Regions from separate parts of the Dehalogenimonas formicexedens genome, predicted to be linked through region 2. Evidence: riboswitches for the same ligand, from Rfam matches in the RefSeq annotation. Region 2 holds a riboswitch; the other holds the start of a gene.

Region 1 (15,936 bases), 420 kb from region 2:
CCTCAATAAAAGCAGTCATACTATAAGAAACGTCTAATCGATCTCCTGGACCTTGAGCAGGTTGGTGGTCCCGGCTTTGCCGAGCGGAATGCCGCCGGTGACGATGATGTTTTGCCCGGTTTCAGCCAGGTTGATCTTCTTGCAGATATCGACCGCGGTCGAAAACAGATCGTCAACCGTTTCCGGGGTGGAAATCTGCTGTGCCTGAACCCCCCAGTTGAGGATAAGCCGCCGGCAAGTATCGATGTTGGGGGATATGGCCAGGATCGGGGTGCTGGGGCGGTACTTGGAAACACGGCCGGCGGTAGAGCCTGAAGAGGTGAAGGCGACGATGGCGGCGGATTCCAGCCGTCTGGCGGTCAGGCAGGCATTGTATGAGATGAGTTCCTCGGTCTGGTTCGAAAGCCAGGAATCCCGTTCAGCGATCCATTGGTCATAAGGTAAGTCTTTTTCAGTCTCGACGGCTACCGCCGCCATCATCGATACCGCCTGGACCGGGTATTTGCCGATGGAGGTCTCCGCCGAAAGCATGACCGCGTCGGTGCCGTCGAAGATGGCGTTGGAGACATCGCTGACCTCCGCCCGGGTGGGGCGGGGCGAATTGATCATCGATTCCAGCATCTGAGTTGCTGTTATCACCGGTTTGCCGGCGCGGTTGGATTTGTGAATGATCTCTTTTTGGACGAGCGGAAGCCGCTCGAGCGGGATGTCGACCCCCAGGTCGCCTCGGGCGACCATGACGGCATCGGATTCAGCCAGGATGGCATCGAAGACTTTGACGGCGGTGCCCCGCTCGATCTTGGCAACGAGCGGGAGGTCGGCGTTTTTCTTTTTGATAAGATCGCGTACCTGAATCAAGTCTTCGGCTCTGCTGACGAACGACAAGGCGATGAAATCCGGTTTTTGGCTGACGGCAAATTCGATATAAGCCTGAAGCTGGCCGGTCATAAAGGGCATGCTCGATGTCTTGCCGGGCACGGCGATGCCGCGGCCCGCGGTCAGCGGTCCGCCAACGAGTACGGTGCAACCGACATCGGTGTCCTTGACCGTATCGCACTTCAATTGGAGAGAACCATCGTCAACAAGGATGATGTCGCCGGGTTTCACGTCATCGGGGAAGGTCGGCAGGTTCACGGAGACCAAGGAGCTATTTCCAACAACTTGTTTGGTGGTCAGGGTGATCGGTTCGCCTTTCCTTAATTGCACGACCGGGTTGGAGAGAGGGCCGGAACGGTATTTTGGTCCCGGGATGTCGATCAGGATGGCGACCGGTATGCCCGCTCTGTCACTCTCGGAACGCACTCTGGCGATATACTCGGCGTGGTCATCGAGCGTACCATGGGACAGATTCAACCGGGCTATGTTCATGCCAGCCTTGATCAGGTCGGCGATGACCTCCGGCGTGCCCGTGGCGGGGCCGATGGTAGCGACGATTTTTGTTCTTCTGAAGGGAGCCTTTTTTCTGTTTGACATATCAGGTTATTATCACACGAGAGGCGACGACGCTCAAAGGGATCAACTCTGATCCGCCAGGCGCTTGATTTCATAGAGCCGGTCGAGGGCTTCCCGAGGAGTCAGGGTGTCAGGATCAAGTTTTTTGATCTCATCGACGACTTTCGGGGGGCGGCCAAGAAAAGAGAGCTGGGGCGTTTCTTCGATCCTGGTAACCTTTCCGGGCGGCGAGGTTATTCCAGCCGTTTCCAGTTCGAGCAGGATCCGGTTAGCCCTGTTGATGATCGACTTCGGAAGGCCGGCAAGCTTAGCCACGTGAATCCCGTAGCTCCGATCGACGCCGCCGGTTTGAATCCGGTGAAGAAAAACGACATTGCCTCTATCTTCGGCGACAGCCACATTGAAATTGCGGACGCGCGGCAATTTTTCAGCCAATTCAACAAGTTCATGATAATGGGTGGCGAACAATGTCCTGGCGCCGATACGGTCATGGATGTACTCGACCACGGCACGCGCGATCGCCAGTCCGTCATAGGTCGAGGTGCCGCGCCCGATCTCGTCGAGGATCAAAAGGCTCCGGCTCGTTGCGCTCGACAGGATCGCTGCCGTTTCAACCATTTCGACCATGAAGGTGGACTGCCCTGAGGCCAGGTCCTCCCGGGCGCCGATACGGGTGAAGATCCGGTCGCAAATACCGATCTCAGCCCTGGCGGCCGGTACGAACGAGCCAACCTGAGCCATGAGCACGATGATCGCGGTTTGCTTCAGGTAGGTCGACTTGCCCGCCATGTTAGGCCCGGTGAGAATGATCAGCTGGCTATCCGAACTGTCGAGCGCCAGATCATTGCTTATAAAATTGCCCGGACCGACGCATAATTCGACCACCGGATGACGGCCGGCGGCGATAACCAGAGGTCCGATGTCTTTGACCTCCGGTTTGACGTATGAATTGGCGGCCGCCGATGCGGCAAATGCCGCGAATACGTCCAGCCGCGCCACGGCATCGGCAAGGGCGAGGATGGCCTCAGCCGATTGCCCGATCTGGCCGAGAACCTGACGGTAAAGGCTGGTCTCAATTTCAGCGAGGCGCTCCTTGGAACTCAGGATCTGCGCCTCATATTCCTTCAGTTCCGGGGTGACGTACCGCTCGGCGTTGGCCAGCGTTTGTTTGCGGATGAAGCGATCAGGTACCTGTGCCAGGTTTGCCTGGGACACTTCGAGATAGTAGCCGAAAACCTGGTTGTAGCCGACTTTCAGGTTCTTGATGCCGGTGGCGGCTCTTTCCTCCGTCTCGAGCTTAGCGATATAACTTTTGGTGTTGGTCGTCAGGCCTTTGATCCGGTCAAGATCGGCGGAAAAACCCTCCCGGATGACGCCTCCCTCGCCGGGGGCTGAGGCCGGTTCGGGTTCGATCGATTTCTCGATCAGGGCGATGATCTCGGGGTTTTCCCTCAGTTCGCATTTCAAACCTTCGAGCGCATGCCCATGGAGCGCCCGAGCCAATTCAGGGACGGCTTCCAGGCTGCGTTTCAAGGCTATCAATTCCCTGGGCAAGGCGGCAAAGTTGCGAATCCGGTTAGCCAGCCGCTCTATGTCGGCAACCGGCTTCAACCACCGGGAGATTTCTTCCCGGGCGGCGTTATTGCTCAGAATCGCTTCGACGATCTGGTGCCGCTGGACGATTTGTTTCGAGTCCAGCAGGGGCTGGCCGAGCCAGCGGCGGAGTAACCTGGCGCCCATCGGCGTTCTGGTGGCGTCAAGCACCCCGAGCAGCGATCCTGCAACGGCGCCGGTGGTGGCATTCTTGAAGATCTCCAGGTTGTTCACGGTATTTTCGTCGAGCGCCATATAGTCGGCTACAGAGTAAGCCGAAAGATGGCTCAATCCGGAAGAGGCATCCTTGTTGGTGTCTTTCAAATAAGCAACGACGGCTCCGGCGGCTGAAATTGCCGGCGGCCAGCGCCCAATACCATAACCTTCAAGCGTGGCGACGCCAAAATGATCTTTGAGCAAATCTGCGGCGGCACCGACTTCAAACTTGTAAGCATCTAGTTCGGAGACCGGCGCAGGATATGAAGATGTGAAACCCGATCCCCTGGGAACGATGATCTCGGCGGGGGCGAGCCGTTCGATTTCGCTTTGAATCCGGTCCGCGGGCATCTGGGTGGCGGCGAATTGCCCGGTTGAAATATCGACGTAAGCCAGTCCGAATTGGCCATCACCCGGAAATACGGCCGCAAGGTAGTTATTGGTTTTGAGGTCGAGGAGTCCGGGTTCGACGACCGTGCCGGGAGTGACCAGCCGTACCACCTCTCGCTCCATTAGTCCCTTGGTGTCGCCGGGACGGGTGGTCTGCTCACAGATGGCGACTTTATGGCCGCGGTTGATGAGGCGGGCGAGGTAGTTGTCGACGGCGTGGTAGGGGATGCCGGCCATGGGCACCTTCATGCCTTTGCCCATCTCCCGCGCGGTGAGGACTATCTCCAGTTCACGGGCGGTGACTTCGGCATCGGTGTCGAAAGTCTCGTAGAAGTCGCCGAGGCGAAAAAAAACGATGACATCAGGATAACGCTGCTTGATGCGCAGGTACTGGGAGCGGAGGGGGGTAAGGTTTTCAGCCACGACGGTAATTGTACCCGATGCCTTGCGGCGGTGTCATCAGGCTTGGGGGGCTGCATCCCGATTTGAAATTGCGTTTTTTGATAAATCAAAGGAAACAAATCGCTTTTTACGTTGAGATTTGGAAAATCTGCGAGGCAGCCTATTGCAACGATTCGCGCAGAAGGGAATTTCTCCATGCAACATTTGGCATTGAGATTCTTCGCCCCGATTCATCGAGGGCTCAGAAAGACAAAACTACGAAAGTATTATAGCACGCGCGTACTGCTGAGTTGTCAAGCGTTTCGTGTCGTTTTTGAAGGAATATATTTATGACAGGAAGTTCTAATTTCCAGTACGCGCTGAGCAATCCGGGGCGCGCCGACAAGGTCTGAGATCACGGCAAAACATTTGCATCCAAGGTCTGCCAACGATCCTATATTCTCCCTGGTGATGCCGCCGATGGCAACAACAGGAAGTCCGATGCGTTTAAGGGCATATTCGACAAGCTCAATACCGCCAGGATCGGCGGCATTGAGCTTGGTGGATGTCGGAAAGACCGGTCCGACGCCCAGATAATCGACCTCGGGGATTATCAACGCTTTATCGATTTCTTGGGGTGTAGTGACTGACAGACCGATAATCATGTCTTGGCCGATGACCCGGCGGGCGGCTTCGGGGGGGAGATCGTCCTGACCGAGGTGAAGCCCATCGGCATCGCAGGCTACGGCCAGTCCGGCATCGTCGTTCACGATGAAGCAAGCCCTGTATTCCCGGCACAGCTGTCTTAGGGCAAGGCACTCCTGGTATTTGCGCCGCATCGGGAAATCCTTCTCCCGGTACTGGATGATCTTGATCCCGGCCTCTAGTAACTGCCGGGCGGTCTCAACGTTGCCCCGGCCTTGCGAGCAGGCATCCGAGAGAACAGCATAAATATCGGTTTGGGGCAGGGTTGGTCTCATCGAATGTTTTCCCGCCTATTCTCCTTGCATGGCTTTTGAAAAAGCCTTCCAGAAGGGATCGACGACGGGATGTAACAGGGCGGACTCCCGTCCCTGATCGACGAGAACCATGCCTTTTTCCGGGGCGGTCAATTCCCCGACGATCGACGACGGGATATTTTTGGCGCTTAAAGCCTGAATAACATCGCAAGCCCTGTGAGGGCGGCAGGTGACGATCAGAGTGCCTTCGGATATGGCGGCGTACGGGTCGTCGATACCGAACAGGCGGCAAATTTCAGGCACGCCGTCGGCGACGACGATGTCATCTTTGATGATCCGCACGCCCAGCCCGGCTGCCTGGGCGACCTCGAACAGTCCGCCCCAGATGCCGCACTCGGTGGCATCGTGCATAGAACTGACACCGTTATCTCTAACACCAATCGAAACGGCAGCCAGCGCATCATCGACCACCGACATCTGATAGAAAAGACCTCCGGCGCGGCTCGCAAAGTCATCACCGAATTTTTTTGTGATCAGACCGGGAAACACCGCGGCGAAGATGCCGCAGGCTTCGATGGCGGGACCCTTGGTGATGATGATCTTGTCGCCTTCCCTGGCGAAACGCGGCGACACATACTCATCCAACCCGCCAATCCCGATCATGGTCGCGCCGCCAACCATTGGATAACTGCAGCCCTCATACCGGGCGGTATGCCCGGTGATCACGTTTATACCCATGTTCTCGCACTCGCGATGCATGACCGACCACATAGCGGACAACTGCTCTTTGGTCATGTCCATGGGCAGATTAAGGTCGATCGAGAGAAATTTCGGTTTGAGACCGGAAGTGACCGAATCAGAGGCGATGATGTGGATGGCGAACCAGGCGGCCCGTTCAAAACCGTATTGGGGAACGATGAACACCGGATCCGTGGTGAAAGACACTGCCTGGCCGCCTATTTCGGCGATGCCGACATCGACGCCATGCTGCGGACCGACCAGGACCTTATCACTTTTGGCGCCAAGGCGGGGGAAGATGATCTCCCTGAAGATTTCCGGGGAAATCTTACCGATTTCAGGCATTTCCATATCGGGCATTTTTGAAAACTCCTCGCTTAAAAAAATTCCGGAAGGCAATGCGCTTCCGGAATCTGTCTACTTCCCTACGCTCGCATTACCGAGACCAGGTTCCAAGGGTCGTCCCGATCAAGATCAGGGACTCTCAGCCTTTCGGCTCCCCCAGTAAAAATTATATTAAGTTGTTGGGGCAATAATACCACAAACAGGAGAAAAATCTAATAGCGGAGTACTGCGGCAATGCCGGTGTCGCCGGGAACTTCTTCCGGTTTGAGAGAATAGACATTTCCGCCGGTAGCCAATGTTCGCTTTACCAGGAACTCTACCAGGTCATAAGCGCCGTCACCGGGAACCTGCGTCAGATTGACACAGTGTCCGGCTTCGTCGAAGGTCCCCCAGCGTTCCAGGCCCTCAGCGATAAACAACGAATAGACACGCCCATCGACAGCCGCCGGTACAACCTGGACCAGGTCATTGATCGAAGGCCCCTGACCGGTGGCTTCGACGTACTGGGCAAGCCTCCTGGATTGTTCCTGCATAAAATAGGGGCGGACGACCTTCCAGGCGCTCTTTTGAAGGGTATCAGGATTCACCTTATCCGGATTACCCTCTATTCCCTCGGCGAGGATGTTTCCGTAACTGGAAACAGCACGAAACATCGAACGAAGACTTTCGACTCCAGCGACCACCATGGGCGCTTTTTCACCGGCTAAAACTGTTTCGAGACTGCGGCTGACCTGCTGTAAAAATCTCAAATGGCGTTCCTGCTCTATATCCTTTGGGGTCCCCTGTCCGTGAAACATGGTCGGACCGCCCCCCAGGGTGTGCTGCTGTAGTTGTTTTTCAGGTTCGTCTAACCGCATTGCTTCTTCAAGGCTGCGAGGCATCCCGACCGGTATGATTTCCCGACAGTTAGCCGCGAGGCACCTGAAAAAGACCACCCGGTTCGAACTCAGCGCCAGCAGGTAATAGACACCGTCGTTAATTACCAGTGGCAAAAGGGGTTTGATGAAATACTCGCCGGACGCCACCACGGTCTCGGCGACCTCGAAGGGCAGGTTGAAATGGGAAAACGAATCCCGGGAAATGAAAAGGGCGAGTCCTTCTTCCTGGTGCTGCCAGAATAACGCATCGCGGAGCAACTCCCTGGCGGGCGAAAGCAGGTTACGGGATTCAGCGGTTTTCAATCCCAATTGAGTCAATTTTGTTTCGGCGTCGTCCAATAAGTGACGCAGGAGCAGCGGATCACCTTCCATATCGGCAACCCGATGGGTCGGCATGTAAATGGAGACCACCGGGCCTTCCGGTTTCTGAAGCAGGGTCAACAGATCAGCTTTTCTTAACAGATCCATAGGGAACGTTCCTCCTTCTTCCTTATCAACAATTTGATCCAAAATCATCGTGTCGCGGAGTCAAACAGAACGTCGCTAACGACCCGACGGCATATATTATCGTTTGTCAGGCTCCCATCTGCTATACGTAATCATACTTATTATCCGTCCGCCGGGTACTTATTCAACGACGGTTCCCCAAATTCAACAATTTCCGTGAGTTAGGTACTCCGGTATGAAAAATTGAGTAGTTTTACGGATTTCAACATCATTTATGGAGCTTTATTATGGTGATAACAAAATGACGCCAACGGAGCGGCCCGGGGGATAAGTGACAGGGGAGGTCCGGAATGGAAGAAAACACTAACAGGGGTCTAATGGCAGGGTTACTGGCGGGCGCGGCGATCGGGATCAGCCTGGGGTTATTATACGCGCCCAGGAGCGGGGTTGAAACAAGAGAAATGCTCCGCAAGCGGGCGGATGACATGAAAGTCCGGGCCGAATCCCTGAGCCATTCTATCAGGGACAAGGTGGCAGGGGTGGCACATCCCATAGGGGGAGACGGCCACGGCGAAGCACAAACCTGAAAAAGCCGCCAATAATAGAGGGAGATTGAGATATGGAGACAAAAACGGTTAAGGGAATCGCTGCCGGCGTGCTTGCCGGGGCAGCGATCGGTGCCGGCGCGGCATTATTGCTGGCGCCCCAGTCCGGCCGCGAAACGAGGAAGGATGTCCGGAAGCGGGTAGAAGATCTGAAAGCCCAGGCTGATAGCTTTGTTGCCGACATCAAAGAGCGCGATGAAGCTTTTTGTAAGGCGGTCAAAGAAGGCGCAGACGACTACCGCCGGGATATGATGGCGAAATACGGGTAACCTGCAGAGTCCTGATCCGTTATAAGGAATAAAAGGAGGAGTAAATGGAAAAAGGTTTGGCCAAGGGTTTAGCGATCGGGATCATCGCCGGGGCGGCGATCGGAGCCGGGGTGGGGATGCTCTATGCTCCACAATCAGGAAAAAAGACCCGCAAAGAAATAATTGACCGGGCTGAGGACTTTTCCGACGCCGTAAAAGAGCGGGCTGAAAAATTCAGCGACCTGGTGGGCAACAAGACTGATAAATATCGCAAGAAAATCATGGAATCCATCTCCTAGACCGGTTTATTCCCCGCGAAATGACATCGAAGCCGGACCGGGTTGACATAACTCGGTCCGGCTTCTTTTGTTCCTACCCGAACCGGATTTGCGGTAAGATGTCTGGAGCGAGGTGATCGTTGAAAGCCGATTTCAAGGGACGTCCCCGTTTACGGAACGAAGCCGGGACGGTGCGCACGATGATCAGTATGTACTGCCGTGAAAACCATGGGCCCGGGGGCTTGTGCGACGGGTGCCGTGAATTGACCGAGTACGCCATGGAAAGGCTTGACAGATGCCCTTTTGGCGAAGGCAAAACGGTGTGCTCAGTATGCGAGGTGCACTGTTACAAGCCGGAGATGCGCCGGAGGATCCGGGACGCGATGCGGTTCGCCGGACCGAGGATGATTTCAAGGCACCCGCTATTAGCCATTAACCACTTACTGCATAAGCGCCGCAAAAAGCCTATTTCCCGAAGTTAGACGTCGATGGCTTAGGCGTATTGGAAAACGGCCAATTCTCGACATCCAGGGCGTAAAAAACGCTTTCATCATCGCTCCCGGTATCCTCGATAGGCGCTTCGCGACTTCCGGTCTGGACCATACCCAGCCTGGCGGCTAATTTGCGGGAGCGTGAATTTCCCGGGTGGACATCAATGGTGATCCGGGTCTTGCCGAGGTCACGGAAAAGATAAGTTATAACCGCCGAGACTGCCTCAAAAACGTATCCCTTGCCTTGAAACGCCGGATCAAGCGTGTAGCCCAGCGCAACCTGGCTGCTGGCTTCGCCGAAATGGATACCAATATCGCCAATAAGGGCGGGGTCGCCGTTGCGGAAAATGCCAAGCTGGTACCAGGTACCCGGTTGATCAGGTTTTTGGGCGGTTTTCGAGATGAAGGTTTCGGCATCGGCGACACTGGAAGGACGGAATGACTGCCAGGCGTAAACTTCCGGGAGAGACCGGTAGGAGAACAGGGCCATCGCATCGACCTGGCTCAATCTGGTGAGCCGGAGCCTTTCTGTCCGGATCACTACCTCAGTGGCCAAACGGCACCCTTAAACAGATCAAGTTATAACAATCCTTCGGCCTGGCGCGGCTGTCCTTCCCTGATGAAACTAATACGGATCCGGGCGCCCTTTTCCAGGCGGGACAAAGCCAGACCGAGGTCCGAGGCGTTGTTCACTGTCGTAGAGTCGATCCGGGTAATGACATCGCCCGGTTTGAGACCCGCCTGCGCTGCCGGCATCCCGGGCTTTACTGCGCCGACATATGCCCCTGAAAGAACCCCGGGTCCGTGAGCGGCGCTGTATTTGGCAGCATCGGCCACCGAGGCGCCGAATGATGGCGCCTGTGCGCTCTTTGCCTGAGACAGATAGTATTCGAGCTGCTGGGGATCGAAACCAACCACGAGATTGCCGTCGATGTCAGTTACCGGGACGGCCATTCTGCCGGTCCGCCGCGCCAATTCCTGGGCGGCTGCGGCATCACGGGAGACGTCAACCTCTTCAAATGGGACACCGCGCTGTGAAAGGAACCCTTTCACGGTGTGACAGTGCGGTCAGGTCTGGGTGGTGTAAACGGTCACTTTCATAGTTTGTTCACCTCGATTAAAGTATAACGCGAGATTCAGTACCTCTCAAAATTCCATCATTTAAGTTTATCCGGGAAATATCGAGCCGGGGCTATCGGAGACGCGCAATACTCGATGGAATCCCAGGCAAAGCAAAGCCCCCTGGTAGAGGGGGCTTGAAGCTTCGATTGAATTCGGGCTATTTGGACAGGACGCGGCGCCGGCGATCGATCTTGCCGGGTATGACGACCGGTTCTTTTTCGGCGATGGCCTCCGCCTGGCTCAGATGCCGGCCGGGATAGTTCACCCAACCGCACTGAAAACATTGCTCATAGGCGCCGTATTCGTCGCTGTCGCCGTAGAGATCGCCGACGTGACAGCGGGGACAACTCTTGATCTTATACACGGGATCCTCCTTGTTGAATCGATCCGAAACACCGCCATTGTATACTTCTTAAAAGCCGGTGTAAGTGACCAAGGTCACGCGCGCCGCAATGTGAATGGCCGTTGCTTATTATCAACAGATTGTATTCACATTCTCTCCATATTCGATTGGTATGATGGACACGCAAAAGGCGAGAGATCCCTTTTTCAACTACTTGAGCCATGATCCCGCTGGCCGCCCGCGGCGATTGTAGAGGTGGATCCCGGATTGCGCCTGCCAAAGGAACGGGGATATATTATGGATGTGACGAAAAAAATCCTGGTAGTAGATGACGAGCAAAAAATCGTCGAAATCGTTTGCGCTTACCTGGAGCGTGAGGGCTTCCGGGTTATTCCCGCTTACGACGGAGAGTCAGCAATCAAGGCTTTCCGCCAGGAAAAGCCGGATCTCATCGTACTTGACCTGATGCTGCCGAAGCTTTCAGGTAACGACGTATGCCGGATCATCAGGAAAGAATCGGAAGTACCGATCATCATGCTTACCGCCCGGGACGAGCTGACTGACAAGATCGTCGGACTGGAACTCGGCGCGGACGATTACCTGACCAAACCCTTCGAAGGACGGGAATTGGTGGCAAGGGTGAAGGCGATACTACGGCGTAGCGGGTTAAAACCCTCAGTCCCACTGGTCCGCTGCGGGGAGATCACGGTGGACGCAGAGCGCCGGCAGGTCACCATCAGGGACCGTGTGATCGAACTGACCACGACCGAGTTCGAGATGTTAAAACTGCTAGCCGCACACCCCGGAAAGGTTTTTTCCCGCGCCGAACTCCTTGACCGGCTGCAGGGGGATGCCTACGAAGGATATGAACGGACGATCGACAGCCATATAAAAAACCTGAGACGCAAGATTGAACCCGATGTGGACAAACCGTCTTATATTCATACGATTTACGGCGGCGGTTACAAATTGGAGCTGCCCGGGTGAAAAGCCTGGTATGGAAAATCGGCGGCGCTCTGGTCCTGGTTGCTCTGATCGCCGTTTCGATAATGGCGTACCTGACCAATGAGAATACCCACCGGGAATTCCACACCTATATCCAGGCTAATCCGGCCTTCGAGGACACCGTCGCTCGAATCTTAGGATTGGTATATATCCGCGGCGGCTGGTCGGGTCTGGCGGATGTCCTGCCGCAGATGCTGGCTTTTGAAGGCGACCGCCTGATCGTGGCCGATGTCAACAACGTAATTGTTGGTGATTCGGCGGGACTGGCTATCGGTCAGACGGTAACCCAAGCCGAGTTGACCGGCGGCCATGAAGTGGAAATCTCGCCGAGCTTTCCCAACCCGGGACAACCTGGCGGCAACGGCCAGCTGGTGGGACAGTTTTTCTACCTGGGACAGGCGGGCGGAGTGCTCGACGCGGAGCAGAATTTTCTAAGTCAAACTAACCGCTGGTTGTGGCTTTCCGGCGGTATCGGCGTGATAATCGCCGTGGCGCTGGCGGCGGCTCTGACCTACAATTTTATCCGGCCGCTCAGGGCGTTGAGCGCCGGCGCCAACGCAATCGCCGCGGGCAACCTGGGGTACAGGGTAAAAGTTAAATCCGGGGATGAAACGGGGGAACTGGCCGAATCGTTCAATATAATGGCCGGGTCGCTTGAAAAAAGCGAACAAGCCCGAAAAAGGTTGCTGGCCGATGTCGCTCATGAACTGCGGACTCCGCTGACCATCATCAACGGCACCATCGATGCCATGATCGACGGGGTGTTGCCCAGGGACGAGCGACAATTGAAGACGGTAAAAAGCGAAACAGTGGTGCTCACACGCCTGATCAGCGATCTCCGCGATCTTTCGCTGGCTGAAGCCGGTAAGCTCAAGCTGGAAAAATCGACGATAGATTGGGCTGACCTGATCCAGTGGAAACTGGATCAATTTCGCCCTATGGCTGAAGTTAAAGGGATTGAACTCAAGTTCGAAGGTAGGGATGGGCTCCCCGCGGTTTCGGCTGATTGGGTAAGGATGGAACAAGTTCTAGCCAATCTGCTTTCGAATGCCATACGGCACACGCTCGAGGGTGGTCAGGTCAAGGTCAGCCTTTCCGAAACCGTTCTTAACGGCAGACCCGCCGTTACAGCTTCAGTGGCCGATACCGGTGAGGGCATTGAGCCGGATAAGCTCGAGCACATCTTCGACCGGTTTTACCGCATCGAGGATTCGAGGGCGCGAACCGAGGGTAACGGCGCCGGATTAGGGCTGGCCATCGTGAAGCAAATGGTAGAGGCCCACGGCGGTGAGGTCAGAGCAGAGAGCAAACCCGGCTCTGGCTCGACCTTCTTCATCACCCTGCCAGCGATCGAAGTTACCGCTCTGGATGTCACGCCCGAATCATCACCAGGAGCATCTTGAACGGGGTCACCGCTCGAACGGAGTGTGGCTCGTTCGCCGGCATGATGATCATCTGACCTTCGATCACCCGGTTCTTCTGTCCCGAAATGCTTATCTCGGCTTCACCGTCGATGGCATAGACAAAGGCATCAAACGACGCCGAATGCTCCGATAGGCCATGCCCGGCATCAAAGGCGAAAACAGTGATAGTCCCGGCCGGTCTTTCTGCCACGGTCCGGCTGACGACCGCTCCGTCCTGATAGCCGATCAGTTTTGCCAACTCCAGGGACCGCCCGACCAACGATTCCTTTTCCGCCATAAATTCCTCCGTAGTCCTTTGATTTTCAGTTTATCATATTGAATCCCCGGGTTTTACATGGCACAGGGGCTCGGTTATACTCTGCCGGAAAACAAGGTATAGTTATCTATCCAGCCTGGAAGGAAACGCATGGTCGAGAGTGTTTTGCCCTGGGTCGTATTCAACATATTCCTGGTCGCCATGCTGCTGCTGGACCTGCTGGTCTTCCACCGCAAACCCCACGCCATAGGCATGAAAGAATCTCTTGTCTGGACCGGGGTGTGGGTCGGACTGGCGGTGATTTTCGGTTTGGGCGTGTGGCTGTTCGAGGGCTCGACACATGCCATAAACTTTTTCAGCGGCTATGTTGTCGAAGAGTCGTTATCGGTCGACAATCTGTTCGTTTTCCTGATGCTGTTCACCTATTTCTGCGTCCCCAGCGCCCACCAGCACCGCGTCCTTTTTTGGGGCATCCTGACCGCCATCGTCCTCAGGGCGGCTTTCATCCTGGGCGGCATAGCCCTGTTTCAAGCCCTCGAGTGGATCATCTACGTCTTCGGCGCTTTCCTGATCTTCACCGGTATCAGGATGGGGATGCAATCAGAGGAAAACCCCCACCCCGAAGGTAATCCGGTGCTCAAACTGGTAAGGCGGTTCCTGCCGATGACCGCCAACTACCACGGCAGCAAATTCTTCACCATTGAAAACGGGCGGCGCCTGGCGACGCCGTTGTTCATGGTTTTTATGGTAGTGAACCTTACGGATGTCATCTTTGCCGTGGATTCCATTCCTGCGGTGCTGGCGATCACCCAGGACCCGTTCATCGTCTACACATCGAATATGTTCGCCATCATGGGTCTCCGGTCCATCTATTTTGCCCTTTCCGGCTTTGCCAAGAAGTTGCATTATCTTCATTATGGGCTTTCGGCGATACTCGTCTTCCTGGGCGTCAAGATGATTCTTTCCAGCGTTTTCGAAGTGCCAACTGTCGCTTCTCTCCTGATTATCGCTGGGATCCTCGGGGCGGCGGTCATCGCCTCCCTCCGGCGGCCTGCCGAGATTGAAGTCAGCCCCACCCCGGGAACTTGCCCCACTGATGTAGAAAAGGAAGGGTAAGGCCATGCCCGCGATAAAGGCTTTCCTTGAGCATGTCCTGGAGAAACTAACCTCCTTGGGTCCGGTGACCGGCAGGAGCATGTTCGGCGGGTTCGGCGTGTTCCATGACGAAGAGATGTTCGGCTTGATTTCCAATGATGTGTTGTACCTGAAAGCCGACGATTCGAACCGGGAAGATTACCTCTCACGCGGCAGCAGCCAGTATAAGCCGATGCCTTATTTCAGGGTTCCGGACGACGTTTTCGAAAATTCCGAGGACTTGTCCAGGTGGGCGCAGAAATCTGTTGCTATCGCTCATGCGCCGCCCAAAAAGAAAAAATAATGGGCCGAAAAACATCGTATCCCGGTTCCCTTGTTGGTGTATAATCCGTCCCGAAGCGAGGAAAGTCATGTCTGATCTTGAAGACTACAAGATAATGTACAGAAAACAAGAGGCAGAATTCCTTGCGGAGCGAAAAAAGCTGATCGCTCAGAAACAGCTCATCGGTAAAGTTTTCACCACCGAGGCGATTCACAAACGCCAACATATAGAAAAACGCATTGCGGAACTTGAGCGCAAAATTATCGAGATCCGCACTATGCTGGGCGAGAACTACAAAAATAACTAGCCATGGACGCAAAGACCTTTTCCGGGTTGGTATCACGCGCCCTGGATAATCTGCCGGATGAGTTCCTGGATCTCCTGGAAAACATCGAGATCGCCGTGGAAGACTATCCATCGCTCCGGCAAAGACACGGCTCCAAGCGCAATGAACTGCTGGGTTTATACGAAGGCGTCCCGCTGACCGAACGGGATACCCATTACGGTCTGGTATTGCCGGATAAAATCACTATCTTCCAAAAGCCTATCGAAGCTATCTGCAAAACCGAAGAGGAAATAATCGACCAGGTCGAAAAAACCGTACGCCATGAGATAGCCCACCATTTCGGCATGACCGACGCTCAACTGGATGAAATCGAGCAACGCTGGTCGAAGAGATACTGAGGTGTCCGAAGAAGATGTCATCCGGGAAACGCCAGTCCCGGCTACGATCGAAAGCCTCGATCGCGATCTGAAAGCGCTGGGAGTGGCAGCGGGAATGACGCTGCTGGTCCATTCATCCTTGTCGGCGCTGGGGTGGGTCTGCGGCGGGGCGGTGGCTGTTATCAGGGCGCTTGAAGCAGTTCTCGGAGAGACTGGCACGCTGGTGATGCCGGCTCATTCCGGGGAATTATCCGATCCCGCTTTTTGGCAGCACCCACCAGTGCCTGAAACCTGGTGGCAAATCATCCGCGACCAGATGCCGGCTTTCGATCCCGATCTGACGCCGACACGGGGCATGGGTGTTATCGCCGAGACTTTCAGAAAGCAAAGGGGCATCTTCCGGAGCGATCATCCGCAGGTGTCTTTTGCCGCAAGAGGCCCCTTGGCATCAGAGATTACCAGCGACCATTCATTGGAGTACGCGCTTGGCGATCATAGCCCGCTGGGTAAATTATACGCTCTGGGCGGCTATGTTTTGCTTTTAGGCTGCGGTTATGGCAACAACACCTCGCTTCACCTGGCGGAATATCGGGCGAAATATCCCGGAAAGCGGATCGAAACCGGTGGGGCGCCTGTAGTTGAGAATGGCAAGAGAGTTTGGAAAGTCCTCGAAGACTTCGGGGAC
Region 2 (15,936 bases):
AGATCGTCACCCGGTATCTTAGCGAACCGGTCAAGTGCGTTCCGGATTTCGAACGCGATATCCTCAAAATTGTTGTCGTCGAGCGTCACAAGGGCACCGGCAAAATCGGCAAAGGTTTAGTCAAGGGCTTCGGCATGGCCAGGGGCGCTATCGCCTCTTCGGTTGCCCATGACTCACATAACATCATCTGTGTCGGGGCCTCCGACGAGGACATCTTCGCGGGAGTTAAGGCTGTTATCGAAATGGGCGGCGGGCTGGTAACCGTTGCCGGAGGCAAAGTTGTTGCCAGGCTGCCTTTGCCGGTGGCCGGATTGATGTCTTCGGAACCTCTTGATTCGGTGATCGAGCGTTTCGAATCGGTCGAAGCGGCGGCACAGGACATAGGCGTCAGGCTCCAGGCGCCTTTCGCCGCATTATCATTCCTCGCCCTGCCCGTTATCCCAGAACTCAAGCTGACCGACCTGGGATTGGTCGACGTCAATGCCTTTAAACTGATCTAGGGGATTTGTCATTCTGAACGCATTGAAGAATCTCGGTGCTGGATTGTGGTACTTATTGATTTCTTAAAGATAAAACGATGGAAGGATTCCCTTTATGGTCTACCGCCAACCCAATCCCTCCCCCCTTTTTGAAAACCGTTTCGATGCCGGGCGCCAATTGGCGGAGAACCTTTCAACGTTTAGAAACGAGCCAGTCATTGTCCTTGCCATACCCAACGGCGGCTTGCCGGTAGGGCTTCAGGTCGCATTAGCTCTTGGCGCTGAACTTGACGTGGTCGTCGCCCGAAAACTTCCCATCCCTTTGCGTCCGGAAGGCGGCTTTGGAGCCGTCGCCGATGACGGCACGACCGTCCTTAACCACGAACTTGTCAGGTCGCTGGGTTTGACCCAGCCGCAGATAACCTATCAAACCGCCAAAGTCAGGAAGGATATCCGGCAGCGCAGCCTGGCTTATCGTAACAACCGGCCCTTATCGGTTGTGACGGGAAAGACGGCGATAATCGTGGATGACGGCCTGGCTTCAGGGTACACCATGATGGCCGCAATCGAATCGGTCCGGCGGCGGCGTCCGGCGCGTATCATCGCCGCGGTACCCGTGGCGTCAGAACTGGCGGTCCGTACCGTTTCCAAAGTTGCTGACCGCGTGATAACCGCCCACACCACCCTCGTCCCCAAGTTCTATGTTTCCTACTTTTATCGCTTCTGGAACGATATGCCGGAGGAAGAGGCGATCAAGTGTCTGCGAGAGTGGGAAACCAGAAGGTTCAAAACGACGCCCAAAGGTTAAAGTTCCCGAACCTCTGCGTGGGTCAATCTTCTGGTCTCGCCCTCTTTCAGGTTCTCCAGTTTAAGCTTGCCGATGCGTATGCGCTTCAGGAGTCGTACCTGGTGCCCCACCGCCGCGAACAGCCTCCGGACGATCCGTTTTCGCCCCTCGTGTATTATGATTCGGTAGTTGTACGGCGCCAGGAGAACCGGCTTCAGTTTTGCCGGCGCCGACATGCCGTCATCGAGTTCGATGCCTTTTTGTAATTGGTCGACCTGCGTCACGTTCAAAGCGCCGTCCACCGCCACCAGGTATTCTTTTTCAACCTCGAATTTCGGATGTGTCAGCCGATAAGCCAGGTCACCGTCGTTGGTCAGCAATATCAGCCCCGTTGTGTCCTCATCCAGCCGGCCGACGGGGAAAAGCTGGAAATGCTTGTAATCCTCCGGTAGAAGATCTATGACCGTTCGGCGGCCGTGTTTGTCTTCGGTGGTCGAGATCACATCCAGCGGCTTGTTCAAGGCAAGGTAAACTTGTTGCGTCTTGGCGCGTTCGATAGGCTTGTCGTCAAAAGTGATGCTATCAGCCGGTTTAAGCGGCAGGCTGAAACTCTCGGCGATGACGTCGTTCACTTTGACTCGCCCCGCCTTGATCGCCTCCGCTAGGTCCCGGCGTGAACCCAGCCGCTTATCCCTCAGCGTTTTCAAGAGAGTCGGAATTTCCAGTTGTGGACCGCTCTTACACCGTTGCGAAGAGCTGCCTTGCCTGCCTGGAGCTTGCCTGGAAGGCTTAATTTTCGACGGGTTCTGCGCTGGGGCTGCTGCTGTTCGCCCGCCCAACAGCGGTTCACCCGTAGGGGCGGGTCTTTGCCCCGCCCGCCCGCCCATAGGGGGCCGAAAACTGGCCCTTGTATTTATTTTATCTTTGGGATTCATGATCCTAAACTCGCTATCAAATCTTCCGCTTTTTCCATCAATTCTTTCTTTCGAGATTCTGAGACGCCTTTCATCGAGAGATATTTCTCCAATGCCTGCATCGGGGTTAAAGATTCATCGTGTTCGGCGCCTAATCGATTTCGTGCCTGGCGCTCAATCTCCCGCGAGACCGCAAAATAATAGGCGTCTTTGAGCGCGCTTTTGATCTCAGCGTTGCGGAGCAGGGGAGCCAGTGATTCCGGCATTTTGATTTTTAATTGGACTATGGCGTCCTTGATATCTTCCCGGCGGTCGGCAAGCAGTTTCAGGACTGACGCGTTAGGGTTCAGATCTTCCTCATCGAGGGTCTTTTCAAGTGTCAGGAAACGGCGGCCGTCCAGTTTTTGAAAACGGTGCCCGACAATTTTCCGTCCGTCGCGAACGGTTATCTCGATAACGTAGAAACCTTTATCATCATTTTCTTCGCCGAAATCCAGCCGTTCCAGGCTGCCGCTGTAAACCACGGGTGGCGTTCCACTCAGTTCCTGTCGCTTGTGCAGGTGGCCGAGAGCCACATAATCGAAAACGGGCAAGGCAATATTACTTAACATAACGGTAGGTTCGGCGCCGAGGATGAATTTTCGTTCGGAAGCCGTAGCCGCGCCGTCAACCCAGATGTGGGCTGCCAAAATCGAAGGTTGCATCGGGTCGATGGCATCCGCCATTTGTTGGATTTTGGAAGACATAGCCCCTTCGATCTTGGCTTTAAGTTCATCGGAGGACAGGCTCTGTCCTTCGCTCTGAGCTTTGCCTTCTAGAGTACTTTTTCGAGGCCAAGGCAGGGCGGCAATCTGAACGGGCCCTGAATCCGTTTCGATGTTATAAACCTTCGGTTGCGCCGCCACGGTGACCTTGTCAATTCGGAGGGTTTCATAAATCTCAGTGGAGGTCGCTCGTCCAGAGGCCGCCGGAAGATCGTGGTTTCCTATAAGCAGGAACACCGGGATGCCGGCGTCCGCCAATTTCCGGATACGGCGGGCGAACTCCCGCTGCTGGGTCTGCGACGGGTCGCGGCTTTTGAACGCATCCCCGCAGAAAAGAACCAGGTCAACCTTCTGGCAGATAGCGTAATCAACCAGTTTATCGAAGGCCGCCAGGAAATCTAAAAGCCGGGTGTCGAGGCCGGTGGTGGGGTCGGGCCTACCATAGACCTCGACGCCCAGGTGCAGGTCAGCGAAGTGAATGATTTTCATCGTCTTGTCATCCTACGCGAAAGCGGAGGATCCATGGTGGCTATCGGAACGACCCGGGTTTCTCGCCTACATCCCCTCCCTTTTCAGCCTCGGGAACAGGTAGGCTTTGATCTCATCGATCGGAATTCTATCCTGTGTCATGGTATCGCGATCGCGAACCGTAACCATCTTATCGTTTAAGGAATCAAAGTCCACGGTAATGCAGTACGGCGTGCCGATCTCATCCTGCCTACGGTAGCGGCGGCCGATACTCTGGGCTTCATCGTAGGTAACCATCCAGGCTTTACGCAGGGAGGCGTAGATCTCCTTCGCCAGGGTGGTCAACGGCTCCTTCTTCGAGAGTGGAAGGATGGCGGCTTTGTAGGGCGCCAGCCGTGGATGGAGCTTGAGAACGGTACGTATCTCATCTTTGTCGGGTTCTTCGGTGTAGGCGTCCAACATGAACGCCAGAACAGAGCGGTCGACCCCGGCGGAAGGCTCGATAACGTAAGGTGTGAAGCGTTCTTTGGTCTCTTCATCGAAATATTCGAGGTTTTTGCCGCTGAACTTGGAGTGCTGTTTCAAATCAAAGTCCTGCCGGTTGGCGATGCCCTCAAGCTCGCTCCAGCCCATGGGGAACAGGTACTGGATATCGGCGCAGGCTTTGGCGTAGTGCGCCAGTTCTTCCTTGCAGTGGTCGCGCATCTGCAGGTGTTCCTTTTTCATTCCCAGGGAGACATACCACTCAAGCCGTGTCTTGAGCCAGTGGGCATGCCAGTCTTCGTCGGTACCCGGTTTGACGAAATACTCCAGTTCCATCTGTTCGAACTCGCGGCTGCGGAAGATGAAATTGCCGGTGGTGATTTCGTTGCGGAAGCTCTTGCCGATCTGGCCGATGCCGAAGGGCAGCTTTTTGCGTTGGGTGTTAAGCACGTTATCGAAGTTGGTGAAGATGCCCTGTGCCGTTTCAGGGCGGAGGTAAACGACGCTGGCGGTATCCTCGAGCGGTCCCATGAAGGTCTTGAACATCAGGTTGAACTGCCGGGGCTCGGTCAGCTTTCCGCCGCAGGCCGGGCATACCGTGCCTTCGAAATCACCGGGACGCCAGCGCATTTTACAGACCATGCAATCCTGCATCGGATCTGAAAATCCGGTGACATGGCCGGAGGCTTCCCACACCTTGGGGTTCATCAATATCGATGCGTCGACGCCGACGACGTCGTCTCGCTCCTGGACCATCGATTGCCACCACGCCTGCTTGACGTTGTTCTTCAGCAGAACTCCCAGCGGGCCGTAATCCCAGCAGCCGCCAGGAGGACCGTAAATTTCGGAAGATTGAAATACAAAGCCGCGGCGGCGGCTCAATGAGACGATCTTTTCCATTTCCACATGATTGCTTTGATTTTCGGCCAAGTAATTACTCCTTATAAACCCAATGTCATTCTGAACGAAGCGAAGAATCTCAAATGCCTCAGAAAATGCTCAACGGCCGCTTAGTCCTTTTTCTTTTCTTCGACGCCCGTTATCGCTTTGTAACCTTTGATGGCGATAGGAACGCCAAAAACCAGAATTATACCCCCGCCTATAACCAGGGTGACTACGGCAAAGACCCACAGCGGGATAATATGCTCCGCTTGTTTGGCGTAGATAACGGCATCCACCAGAACGTAGGCCATGATCAACTGGATAATAGCGGGCATATTCCCTATAAGCGCCAGAAGGCGTCCCGGGTTGAACTTGAATTTATCGGTGTTATCGCGGAGCACCGGGATGTTTCCGATAGCTGAGGTAGTAATATAGGCGACGAGGGTTAGCAAAGCCTGGATGCCGATCATCAGGACGATAAATGAGGTTTTCGCCATCTCGGCTGAGGGATTTCCGTGAATATCGAACCTGAAAGTCACGTTATCCGGTAACTGGCCGTAGTAAACCGCCGATATGATTATCGTTGCCAGCAAGCAGAGAAGCGGCAGGATGATGAAGCTTGCGCGAAATTTCAAAGGGCTGGGGGTCGGTGGATTTTGGGATGGCTGATTCATCTCACGTATTTTACCTGAATCCGGGTTCGGTTAAAAGGTACGCCCTCCTGAATGACAGGGTCCGAGGATTTCCCTACAATATGAGAAAACGCTTCCTGGAAGGAACGCCAATGATCATTGAACGCCTTGTTGTCGGTCCCATCGAGGCAAACTGTTACATCGTCGGCGACGAGAAGACGAAACAAGGTATGGTCATCGATCCCGGTGACGACGCCGAAGATATTATTCAAGCGATAGGCCGGTTGGGTCTGAAAATCAGCTTCGTCGTCCTGACCCACGGGCACTTTGACCATGTTTCGGCCACCGCCGCGGTCAGGAAAGCCACCGGCGCCAAGCTGGCGGTTCACCAGGCTGACGCCGCGTCCCTGAATGATGGCATGCTGGCGCGACTCGCTGGTTTTATTCACCAACCGGTGCCCCACCCCGATATCCTGTTAAAAGGCTGGGAGGAACTCTCCGTCGGTGAATTGCGCTTCACCGTGTTGAGCGTTCCCGGCCACACCCCCGGAGGCATCGCGTTATACGGGCAGGATGCAGTTTTCACCGGGGATACCTTATTTGAAGGCAGCATCGGCCGGACGGACCTGCCGGGCGGCGACTACGATGTGATCATTGAGAGCATCAACACCCGGTTGCTCGCCTTAGATAATGAGATCAAGGTTTATCCCGGCCACGGCGACCCGACGACCATCGGGTTTGAACGGGATCACAATCCATTCCTGGTCAACCCGCCGCGAAAACAATGCTAAAGCATTATTTTCCGAGCCGGTCGCTGAATGCGTCAAGGCGTTCTTCCAGCCGCTTCTGCTGAAGCGTCAGGGTAAGGTCGGAGCGCGTCTTCTCAAGAATGCCTCGGACCATGTCCGTAGTCCTTCTCAGGCTGCCGGTGATGGCATCCGGGAAGTCCATGGTCACCAGGACCTCATAGATGGAATCCATATCAGACAGTAATTCTTCAGCCCTGGAAAGGTCTCCGGAACGCATCCCGTCCAAAATGTAGCGCCTGAGTTCTCCCACTACTTCGCCCATGCCGTTCAGGTACGCGGCCGAATCGACGGCTAGTTCCTCAGGAGTGGGAATCGGGCTGCCGGTGGTGATAGCCAGAGTGATGCTTCCTTCCGAATACTCCTTCTGGGCGTCCCGGAAGAAAGCGGTATTGGACAGTTCCTCGCAGGACTTTATGGTGGCTTCACCTTCATCGATGAGGGATTTGGCCTTTGCGAGGGATCTCCCGGCGTCATCGAATTGATGCCGGTGAATGGACCTGATTGACTCTGAGCAGTGCCTGATCGCTTCGCGGCAAAGCGGCAGTGCTTTTTCGCGGGCGCCATCCTTTTCGGTGAAAGATTGGCGGATGGATTCGATAATGGAGTCGAGCCGTTCATTGAAAGTTTCGGACATGATTTCAATCCTCATGTACCGGCGATACCACCGGGATGTTGACCGCCGTTGAAATTTCAAGGTTCAGGACTTCGGGGCAGAGTATGTAATCGGCGCCGCAGCTTTGCGCCTGGACGGCCTCTTCGGGACTTTTCGCGGCATAACCGATAAGACGGTCTATTTTCAGCAGTTTCCGGACGACTGAAATCGGCAGCGAAAACTCATCCAGGGCGACACCATCAACGTTGGCTGCCAGAGCGATATCAACGCTGTCTTCGACGATCAAAAGCACGTCGTTTTCGGCGCAGCGCGTTTTCGATTCCTGGACAAGGTCGTAAAAATGGTTTGGCGCAAGTGTGCCACGCTCCAACTGAATAGCCTGGGCGCCCGCTTCGACCGCCTGCGACAATTGCGCCTGGTTTTGGGCGATTTTATAGAATTTAAGCCTCTCAGCCTTGGCGGACCGGTTCAAGCGCGACAAGATTTCTTTTTCGATGGCATAAATCGCATAGCGGGCTTCTTCAAAAACCAGACCATTTTGGCATATGCCCGGCACCCGCGATATTTCTTCAAGGACACGGAGTGACTGTTCGACGCGACGGGCGTTGGCAACCACCGTATCGGCAAGGTGTGAGGCCGGTTCCTTTTGGTGTTCGACCTTACGGCCAATATCCCCGGCGCTGTCACGCGCTGAAATCAAGTCAACGGTTTGGTGGGGGAAAGACTGGTGGATGGCATGCCTCATCGCCTTAAGCCTGGCGGAAAGGTTGATGTCGTCAAGCGTGAACCGCGCAATGTCTTCAAGGACCCGCAAGCCCTCGGTCGCGCGGTCGAGATTGGCATCGATGATACGCAGGTTTTGGCTGTTCATTCGATCTGCTTTAAGATCAATTCTTACGATTTTATCATCACGCAGTTGACGGCGACAAAATCCGGTTACTCGATGGCGTCTACGGCGTTTGGGATATGGTCCAGGCGGGGACCGGACGCGGTAAACTCGATACCGATGAAGTCGATTCGCCAGAGCATCGCCGGATCAGCCGACTCAGAGACGTAGCGCTCAGCGGCGGCGATCAGTTTTTCCTGCTTACAGCGGGTAACGGATTCTGCGGGGCTTCCAAATTCGGCAGATGATTTGGCTCTGACTTCGACGAAAACTGTTTCGCCGTTCTGCTCGGCGATGATGTCGATCTCTGATTCACGGCAGCGCCAGTTGGTTGTTTTGATCCGGAAGCCTTCCTTTTCAAGATACTCTCTTGCAATTACCTCGGCGAGCCTGCCCGTCTGCTGTTTATTCAAAGTAGCGACCTGAACGAATTTACCGGGTCGAAGGTATATCGGTGAATGGGCGACGGTCCCAGCTTATTCAATCTCTGGATGTGCTCAGGTGTGCAGTAACCTTTATGCTGTCCCAGGCCGTAGCCGCAATGTTCGGTATCCAGGCGCTGCATCAACCTGTCGCGGGTTACCTTGGCGATGATTGAAGCGCAGGCGATAGAAACGCACAGCGCGTCGCCGTCGGTAATGCCTTTTTGAGGCAGATTGAACGACGGCAATGTCAGGTAATCTATCAACAACGCCTGCGGTTTGGAGGACATGGCTTCTATCGCCAATTTCATCGCCAGCTTGGTGGCGGGCGCGATGCCGTTCTCGTCGATGTATATGTGAGAAACGATCCCCGCCCCGAAAGAGACGGCTTCGGAAGTAATAGCCCGGTAGAGTTCCTCGCGCGCTTCCGCCGTCAGCATTTTCGAATCGCGGATGTCTTTAAGCCAGCCGCATCTCCGGCGTCGGGCCAGGATGACCGCTCCGGCGACTACCGGGCCGGCTAGAGCGCCGCGCCCCGCCTCGTCCACTCCGGCAATGAGAGTCAGTCCGCGGTCATAGAGCGCGTTTTCTTCTCTGAAAGTTGGACAGATCATCTTTCCCGGCATCAGGCGGTGATTATACCACCCCCCAGCACCTCGTCGCACCGGTATATGACCGCCGATTGCCCCGGGGTGACCGCCCTCACCGGTTTTTCGAAGGCAATTACGGCTGAATCCGGAGAATCGGGTTCTATGGATGTGACACATGAATCCGGCATGCGGTATCTGATCCTCGCCGACAGTCCGGAAACGTCCGCCGGCCACGACCCGGAGATCCAGTGAATGTTTTCAATTCTGACTTCGTGTTGAAAGAGCGCGTTTTCGTCACCGACGGTGATTTGGTTCCTCACGGCGTCGATACGTGTGACGTATCGAGGGCAATTAGCGACGATATCAAGTCCGTGGCGCTGCCCGATAGTGTATCGGGCTATGCCTCGATGCCGTCCGACAACTTCGCCCCGCGTATCGATGATTTCTCCCGGCGCCATGGGAAAACGGCTTTCCAAAAACGATTGGTAGTCGCCGCTTTCAAGAAAACAGATATCCTGACTTTCGTTTGTTTGAACGGGGATGGCGGCATCTGCGGCGATCTGGCGGACGCGGTCCTTTTCCAGCTCTCCAAGGGGCAGAATTACCCGGCTAAGCTGAGCCTGGCTCAACCGGTAAAGGAAATATGACTGGTCCTTCCGTGGATCCGTGGCTTTATAAATGTGATATCCGGTCTCGTCGCTTTGGATTCTGGCGTAGTGACCGGTTGCCAGATAGGTGGCGCCGATTGTTTCGGCGAGTTTTAAAAGAGCGCCGAACTTTATCTGCTGATTGCAGATGATGCACGGATTCGGTGTCCGGCCCGCCCGGTATCCTTCGCAAAAATAGTCGATTACATCCTTTTGAAACTGTTGAGTGAGGTCGAAGATATAGTGCCTGATTCCCATTTTGGCGGCGATGATCGAGGCGGAATCGGCAAGAGCGATGCTGTTCGGTAAGCCGGTGAGCCGCATGGTAACTCCGCTGACGTCATAGCCGGCTTCTTTAAGCCGTAGCGCGGCAACGGAGGAATCTACGCCTCCGCTCATGGCGACGGCTACCCTGAAACGGGTCATGGCATCATGGAGGCGCGGAGTTCAAGCGCCGCCAGGGTTTTGTTCCAGATAATGTTTGCGATCTCATCTTTGGGGAGTAATGCGTCGATCACCACGCAACGTGAGGGCTCAGTTGCCGCCAGCGCTCGATATCCGTCTCGGACGCGGCGGTGGAAATCGGTGCTTTCTCTTTCGAAGCGGTCGGCCTTGGTGCCGAATTTCCGGCGCGCGCCTTCATCCACCGGGAGGTCGAGGAAAAAGGTAATCTCCGGCATCAAACCCTGGGCGGCCATGGAGTTGATGGCTTTTACCGTAGAAACAGTCAAACCCCGGCCGTAGCCCTGGTACACCAGCGTGGAGTCTACGTACCGGTCGCACACAACGACCTTCCCGGATGCCAGGGCGGGTTTGATGATCCGGCTGACCAGTTCGGCTCTCGAGGCGTTGAATAACATGACTTCCGCCAAAGGCGAGATATGTTCGTCTTCACTCCATTTGAGCAACTGGGTGATCTTTTCACCCAGGCCGGTGCCTCCGGGCTCATGGGTCAAGACGGCCTTAAGTCCCGCCGTAGCCAGGCGTTCGGCCAGTATCCCGGCCTGGGTACTCTTCCCGGATCCTTCGCCGCCCTCAAAAGTTACGAACAATGACATCGCTACTCCTTGAAGATACTGACCCGGCGGTTGGGTTCGTTGCCCTGGCTGTCAGATTTCAGGTTGGCCCGCTCCGCCACCATGTGCTGCAACCGGCGGATGTAAGCGCTCTGTGGCGACAGGTCCACCCGTTCGCTGCCGCTCTTGACGCGATGCACCGCTTCTTCCGCTTCGAATAATGCCCGGTTGAGCGCACCGGATTCTTCAGCCTGCTCAGGTTCATGACGGGAGAGCATGCCCAGGAACTGCCGGAACTGGGCGGGAGTGTGGCTTTTGAGAACGTATACAGGCAGATTATGAGCCTCGGCATCCCGGATGCGCTGCGGGCGGCGCCTGAAGTAATTGCGGGAGGTTACCAGCATGCCCGCCTCACCTAATTTCTCGGTGATGTTGAGCCTCACGTGCATCTCTTCCGCCACCTGCTCCAGGCGGGAACGGTTGATGCCGAACAGGTAGAGGCTCGGGGTTTCCGCCACCGGCTGAGCCGCCGCTCTTCGCCGCCCTTCCGCCTGGACCGCTTCCGGCGCGGCATGGGTGGTTTTGACTTCACCGTCTTCGCCCACCGATCGGATTTCAGTTTCAAGCTCGTTGCCCCGCAAGAGAGCGTCCACCGCCTCCGAAGTATCGCAATGTACCGCTACGGTGTCGCGCTCCTGGATTTCAACTATGATATCAAAGGTCGGTGGGGCTTTGCGTTCCAGTACCGTTTTCTGGGTGCCGCGCCGCCTGGCTTCCTCGTCGCCCAGGGTGACGGCCTGAATTCCGCCGATAAGGTCGGAAAGGGTCGGGTTCTGCATCAGGTTGTCCAGCGTGTTGCCATGGGCTGTGCCGACCAGCTGAACGCCCCGCTCGGCGATGGTCCGCGCCGCCAGAGCCTCCAACTCCGTGCCGATTTCATCGATGACGATGACTTCCGGCATGTGATTTTCCACCGCTTCGATCATCACCGCGTGCTGCATGTCCGGCATGGCCACCTGCATCCGCCGTGCCCGCCCGATGGCAGGGTGGGGGATGTCGCCGTCGCCGGCAATCTCATTTGAGGTGTCTACAATCACCACGCGCTTTTTCAGGTCGTCGGCCAGGACCCGGGCCACCTCCCGCAGCATCGTCGTCTTCCCCACGCCCGGCCTCCCCAGGAGCAGTACGCTTTTACCGGATTGTATGAGATCCTCGATAATCTTTATGGTGCCGAAGACCGCCCGACCAACCCGGCATGTCAGACCGATGACCTTGCCTTTACGGTTCCTGATAGCCGAAATCCGGTGAAGCGTTCTCTCTATCCCCGCCCGGTTGTCCGCCCCGAAGGCGCTTACCCTGGCGATAACGTATTCAAGGTCCGCTTCCGTGACCTCTTCGGTTCGTAAGACTGCTTCTCGCTCGGCAAACCGGCCTTCAGGCGCCCGTCCCAGGTCCATAACCACTTCCACGAGTTGGCTCAGATCAGGTTGCAGGCTCAAAGGGCGGCGGATTTCAACGGGGAGGGTATCCAGGAGAGCTTCCAGGTCGTCGGTGATAAGGTTTGGCAATTGCAGCCTCCCGGCAGGCAGATTCAATGATTATTCTACTATTCGCAGCATATACGGGCAACGTTATCGCAGCGGATTTTTAGCCGGGATGCCGCTGCGCCTCGGGTATTCCGGCGGGGTGCGTTTGATCTTCTCGATAATGACCAGTTGTCGGGGGTCGGGCAGGCCGGCCAGGGAGATTTCCTTTACCTCGTAAAGCCGCCCGCCGAGGGTTTCAATGGCCGCTTTCGCGTATTCGATCTCGGAGGCGATCTCGCCCTTTTTCATGGCTATGAAGGTCGCCCCCACCCGGCAGAAGGGCAGGCACAGTTCACATAAAGTATCCAGTGAAGCCACCGCGCGGGAGACTGCCAGGTCGATTCTTTCCCGGTAATCAGGCTGCCTTGCGGCGTCTTCAGCCCGGGCATTCAGCACGGTGACTCCTTCCAACCCCAGCGCTGCCGCCGTTTCCTTCAAAAAGACCGCCTTTTTCCCCGTTGCCTCAAGCAGGATGAGCTTGATCGCGGGGAACGCGACTTTGAGAGGCAAGCCCGGGAAACCCGCTCCGGCGCCGATGTCGATTACCTTGAGACTTTCGAAATCGATCCCGGATTTGACCAGGCTCAGTGAATCCAGGAAATGCGTGGTTTGAACCCCGGTGTAATCCGTAACGGCGGTGAGGTTGAACCGCCCGTTCCATTCAACCAGCAGGTGAAAATACTTCTCAAATTGGCCGAACTGCTCTTCGGAAAGACGTAACCCCAGTTCTTCGGCGCCGGTTCTCAGGGTGGGTAGAATCATGTCCCAGATTATAGCAATTTTTGTCCTGCCATTGGAGATTATGTTATGCTAACCGAACCAGACCGCTAGGGGTGCGAGCCTGCTGAGAGTCCACCTATCGGACAACCCTGGCACCTGAACTCGATAATCCGAGCGTAGGAAAGCGGTGCCGCTGAATGACGACACAATTACAACTCGCCCGCAAGGGTATTATTTCACCCGAAATGCTCTCGGTGGCCGCCGCCGAGGGACTGTCGCCGGAGACCATCCGAGAGGGCTTGGCTGATGGGACGGTCGTCATTCCAGCCAATCCCAACCACCGGCATTTGAAACCGTGCGGTATCGGCTGGGGACTGCGCACCAAGGTCAACGCCAATATCGGCACTTCCTCAGATTGTGTCGACCTGGAAAATGAATTAGCGAAACTCGCCGTCGCCCAGGATTTCGGCGCTGACGCGGTCATGGACCTTTCGACCGGGGGAGATCTAGTCGCTATCAGACAGGCAGTCCTCGAACGTTGCTCGATAGCCCTGGGTACCGTTCCGATTTACGATGCGGGCGCGACAGCCCGGATGACCCGAGGTTCCATCGTGGAACTGACCGCCGACGGTCTATTTGAAGTTATTGAAAATCATGCCCGAGAAGGTGTTGATTTTGTCACGGTGCACTGCGGCGTTACCCGCGCCGTCATCAGCCGCTTGAAGGAGCAAGGCCGGGTCACCGACATCGTGTCGCGTGGCGGCGCATTGCTGGCCGGCTGGATGGCCTATCACCGCCGTGAAAATCCCCTGTACGAACAATACGACCGGCTTCTTCAAATCGCCGCCGAATATGATGTCACCCTGAGCCTCGGCGACGGCTTGAGACCGGGTTGCCTCGCCGACGCCACCGACCGCGCCCAGATCGAGGAACTATTGACCCTGGGCGAACTTGTCGACCGAGCCCGTTCTGCCGGCGTTCAGGTCATGGTCGAGGGGCCCGGCCATGTTCCGCTGAACCGCATACAGACTAACATTGAATTACAGAAATCGGTCTGCCGCAATGCGCCGTTCTATGTCCTGGGGCCGCTCGTCACCGACATCGCGCCCGGTTACGACCATATCACCTCCGCCATCGGCGGAGCTTTGGCGGCGATGCACGGCGCCGATTTCCTGTGTTACGTGACGCCGGCGGAACACCTGGCCCTTCCGGATGTCGAGGATGTCAAGCAAGGCGTCATCGCTTCCCGCATCGCCGCGCATGCTGCCGACATTGCCAAGGGGTTAAAAGGGGCAGGGGATTGGGATCTTAAGATGGCTCGTGCCCGCAAGGAACTGGATTGGGAAGCCCAGGCCGGACTTTCCATCGATCCCGAGTTATCCAAACGGCGCCACGGCGCCCATCAGACTTCCGGTTCCGCGTGCACCATGTGCGGCGAGTTTTGCGCCATGGAACTAGCCTCAAAATACCTGGGGACGACCGTTGGACGGTGCGCGTGATCAAGGCCGCCAAAGACTTGTTGCGCGATCCCAGGAGGCTGTTTTTCGCTTTCCTGGTTGTTTCCATCGGCGCCTATTTGATCTGGAGCCAGACCGATAACCGCATTGCCGCTGCCGTATTGATCTTGGTCGGAACTTGTACTGTTCCAATTCCGGTCATGGTGTTCCTATTCAACCGCCTGGATTACCGCGGCGGCGTCACCGCCAGGGACCTGGCGAATGTCTTCATGGTGGGCGGCGCTATCGGACTGATCATCGCCGGTTTTCTGGAATACAACCTTAGAGTCACCAGAACCCTGGGGGGCGATCTTTCTGTGGGCGTGATTGAGGAATCCGCCAAGATTATTTTTCCCCTGATACTTTTCTATCAATGGCGCTTTAAAAAACTTTCCGACGGCATTTTGATCGGGGCGGCTTCCGGCATGGGTTTCGCCGTGCTGGAAACCATCGGTAAAGGGCTAATCGTTCTCGCCGACGGCGGCAATGTCGGCTATACCATGCTTACCCGGGGTTTCTTCACGCCGTTCGGCCACCCGGCATGGACCGCGCTTATTTGTGTCTTTCTTTGGCTGCAGAGATCCCGCGGCAGGGTCAATACCGCTCAGATATTAGGTATCTTTGTTTTGGCGGCCGTGCTTCACGGCATCTGGGATGCCGCCAACCAGCTGGATATTCCTGACATCGCCACGGCTGGCCTGTTGATGTTGATCAGTATCTTCACCATGAGCGTTTTGTTCTTCCAGTTTGAAAAGGCTGAGCGGGAGAACAATGGTGCTTAGCGCCGCCAGCATCATCATCCAATACCACATTTTCCTGGCCTTTGCTTTGGTTGTGGCCGCTCTTCTTGGCCTGGCGATCCGCGCCCTGGTGAAGCGGAAATGGCTGCCGCCTTTTTTGGACGCGCCCGAATATCTGATTATCGCCGTTCTGGTCGTAATTTACGTGTTCGCCAATGTATGAACGGGGTCTGCGTTTCCTTTGCGTGCAAGACGTTTGGTTTTGTCCCAGGGGAAGGCTGAGTATATACTTTTAATTGAAGGCGACACCCGAATTATTCTAAAGTGTTTGTTAAGTAATCGATATTTTTATGTGAGGTATGGATGACCCCGAACGAAATTCAATTACCATCAAATCTGGCCGATGCCGCGGTAGCCTACCTGGGGACTCTTTCGCCCGCCAAGCGGGATGCCGTGACCCCGGCGATCATGAATTTTGTACGCTGGTACGGCGGCGGCAATCAGATCGAAAACCTCTCGCCGCCTAAACTGGGCGAATACGCCGATGGTCAACCCTCCGGTGCGGATGGCGGTGAGCGCATGAAAGCGCTACGGGAATTCCTGGGATTCGCTGCCAAAAAGGGCTGGACAGAAACAAACTACGGAATTCATCTCAAAGCTAAAAAGTCTCCTTCGCGCCTTAAGGCTGCCGCGGCGGTCAGATTGCCGGAAGTGGAGCGGCTGGTGCTGACGCCGGAGAAACAAACGGCAATGCAGCAGGAACTGTCCGGGTTGAAAGAGCGGCGTTTTCACGTGATCGAGGACATCAAGCGCGCCGCCGCCGACAAAGACCTTAAGGAAAACGCCCCCTATCACGCCGCCAGGGAAGAAAAAGCCAAGATAGATGGCAAGATCAAAGAACTGGAAACTTTGCTTAAGCACGCCGTAATCAGTGAACAGAAAGAATGCCTGGCCGGAGCCACCGCCGAATTGGGCCACAAGGTCACCCTGCGGGACCAGAAA

What was found. A riboswitch is a leader RNA that binds a small molecule or an ion and turns the genes downstream of it on or off. The one in region 2 is predicted to bind thiamine pyrophosphate.
Region 1: linked by a shared signal. The riboswitch ahead of Dform_RS02670 (AIR synthase family protein) and the one ahead of thiC (phosphomethylpyrimidine synthase ThiC) in region 2 are both predicted to bind thiamine pyrophosphate.

The regions. Positions count from the first base shown of each region.
Region 1 is NZ_CP018258.1:493,324-509,259, forward strand. It holds gene Dform_RS02645 (ABC transporter ATP-binding protein) at 1-19, opposite strand, end outside; gene pyk (pyruvate kinase) at 34-1,473, opposite strand; gene mutS (DNA mismatch repair protein MutS) at 1,516-4,074, opposite strand; gene thiE (thiamine phosphate synthase) at 4,347-5,012, opposite strand; gene Dform_RS02670 (AIR synthase family protein) at 5,028-6,089, opposite strand; TPP riboswitch at 6,135-6,242, opposite strand; gene Dform_RS02675 (baeRF3 domain-containing protein) at 6,287-7,420, opposite strand; gene Dform_RS02680 (YtxH domain-containing protein) at 7,750-7,986, shown strand; gene Dform_RS02685 (YtxH domain-containing protein) at 8,019-8,273, shown strand; gene Dform_RS02690 (YtxH domain-containing protein) at 8,318-8,551, shown strand; gene Dform_RS02695 (nitrous oxide-stimulated promoter family protein) at 8,671-9,012, shown strand; gene Dform_RS02700 (GNAT family N-acetyltransferase) at 8,996-9,577, opposite strand; gene Dform_RS11525 (PDZ domain-containing protein) at 9,601-9,975, opposite strand; partial or broken gene Dform_RS11725 (glutaredoxin family protein) at 9,949-10,077, opposite strand; gene Dform_RS02710 (hypothetical protein) at 10,301-10,507, opposite strand; gene Dform_RS02715 (response regulator transcription factor) at 10,790-11,473, shown strand; gene Dform_RS02720 (HAMP domain-containing sensor histidine kinase) at 11,470-12,894, shown strand; gene Dform_RS02725 (cupin domain-containing protein) at 12,863-13,192, opposite strand; gene Dform_RS02730 (TerC family protein) at 13,322-14,287, shown strand; gene Dform_RS02735 (TfoX/Sxy family protein) at 14,292-14,609, shown strand; gene Dform_RS02740 (hypothetical protein) at 14,677-14,895, shown strand; gene Dform_RS02745 (metallopeptidase family protein) at 14,898-15,272, shown strand; gene Dform_RS02750 (AAC(3) family N-acetyltransferase) at 15,274-15,936, shown strand, end outside.
Region 2 is NZ_CP018258.1:916,555-932,490, reverse strand. It holds gene ade (adenine deaminase) at 1-500, shown strand, start outside; gene Dform_RS04950 (phosphoribosyltransferase) at 595-1,287, shown strand; gene Dform_RS04945 (pseudouridine synthase) at 1,284-1,973, opposite strand; gene Dform_RS04940 (metallophosphoesterase family protein) at 2,198-3,433, opposite strand; gene Dform_RS04935 (glycine--tRNA ligase) at 3,500-4,795, opposite strand; gene Dform_RS04930 (DUF1648 domain-containing protein) at 4,906-5,451, opposite strand; gene Dform_RS04925 (MBL fold metallo-hydrolase) at 5,532-6,200, shown strand; gene Dform_RS04920 (translin family protein) at 6,205-6,852, opposite strand; gene Dform_RS04915 (thiamine phosphate synthase) at 6,857-7,702, opposite strand; gene Dform_RS04910 (YraN family protein) at 7,768-8,130, opposite strand; gene Dform_RS04905 (ribonuclease HII) at 8,127-8,765, opposite strand; gene mnmA (tRNA 2-thiouridine(34) synthase MnmA) at 8,765-9,802, opposite strand; gene tmk (dTMP kinase) at 9,799-10,434, opposite strand; gene Dform_RS04890 (R3H domain-containing nucleic acid-binding protein) at 10,437-11,960, opposite strand; gene rsmG (16S rRNA (guanine(527)-N(7))-methyltransferase RsmG) at 12,024-12,740, opposite strand; TPP riboswitch at 12,798-12,898, shown strand; gene thiC (phosphomethylpyrimidine synthase ThiC) at 12,896-14,197, shown strand; gene Dform_RS04875 (PrsW family intramembrane metalloprotease) at 14,194-14,976, shown strand; gene Dform_RS04870 (hypothetical protein) at 14,966-15,157, shown strand; gene Dform_RS11020 (GreA/GreB family elongation factor) at 15,298-15,936, shown strand, end outside.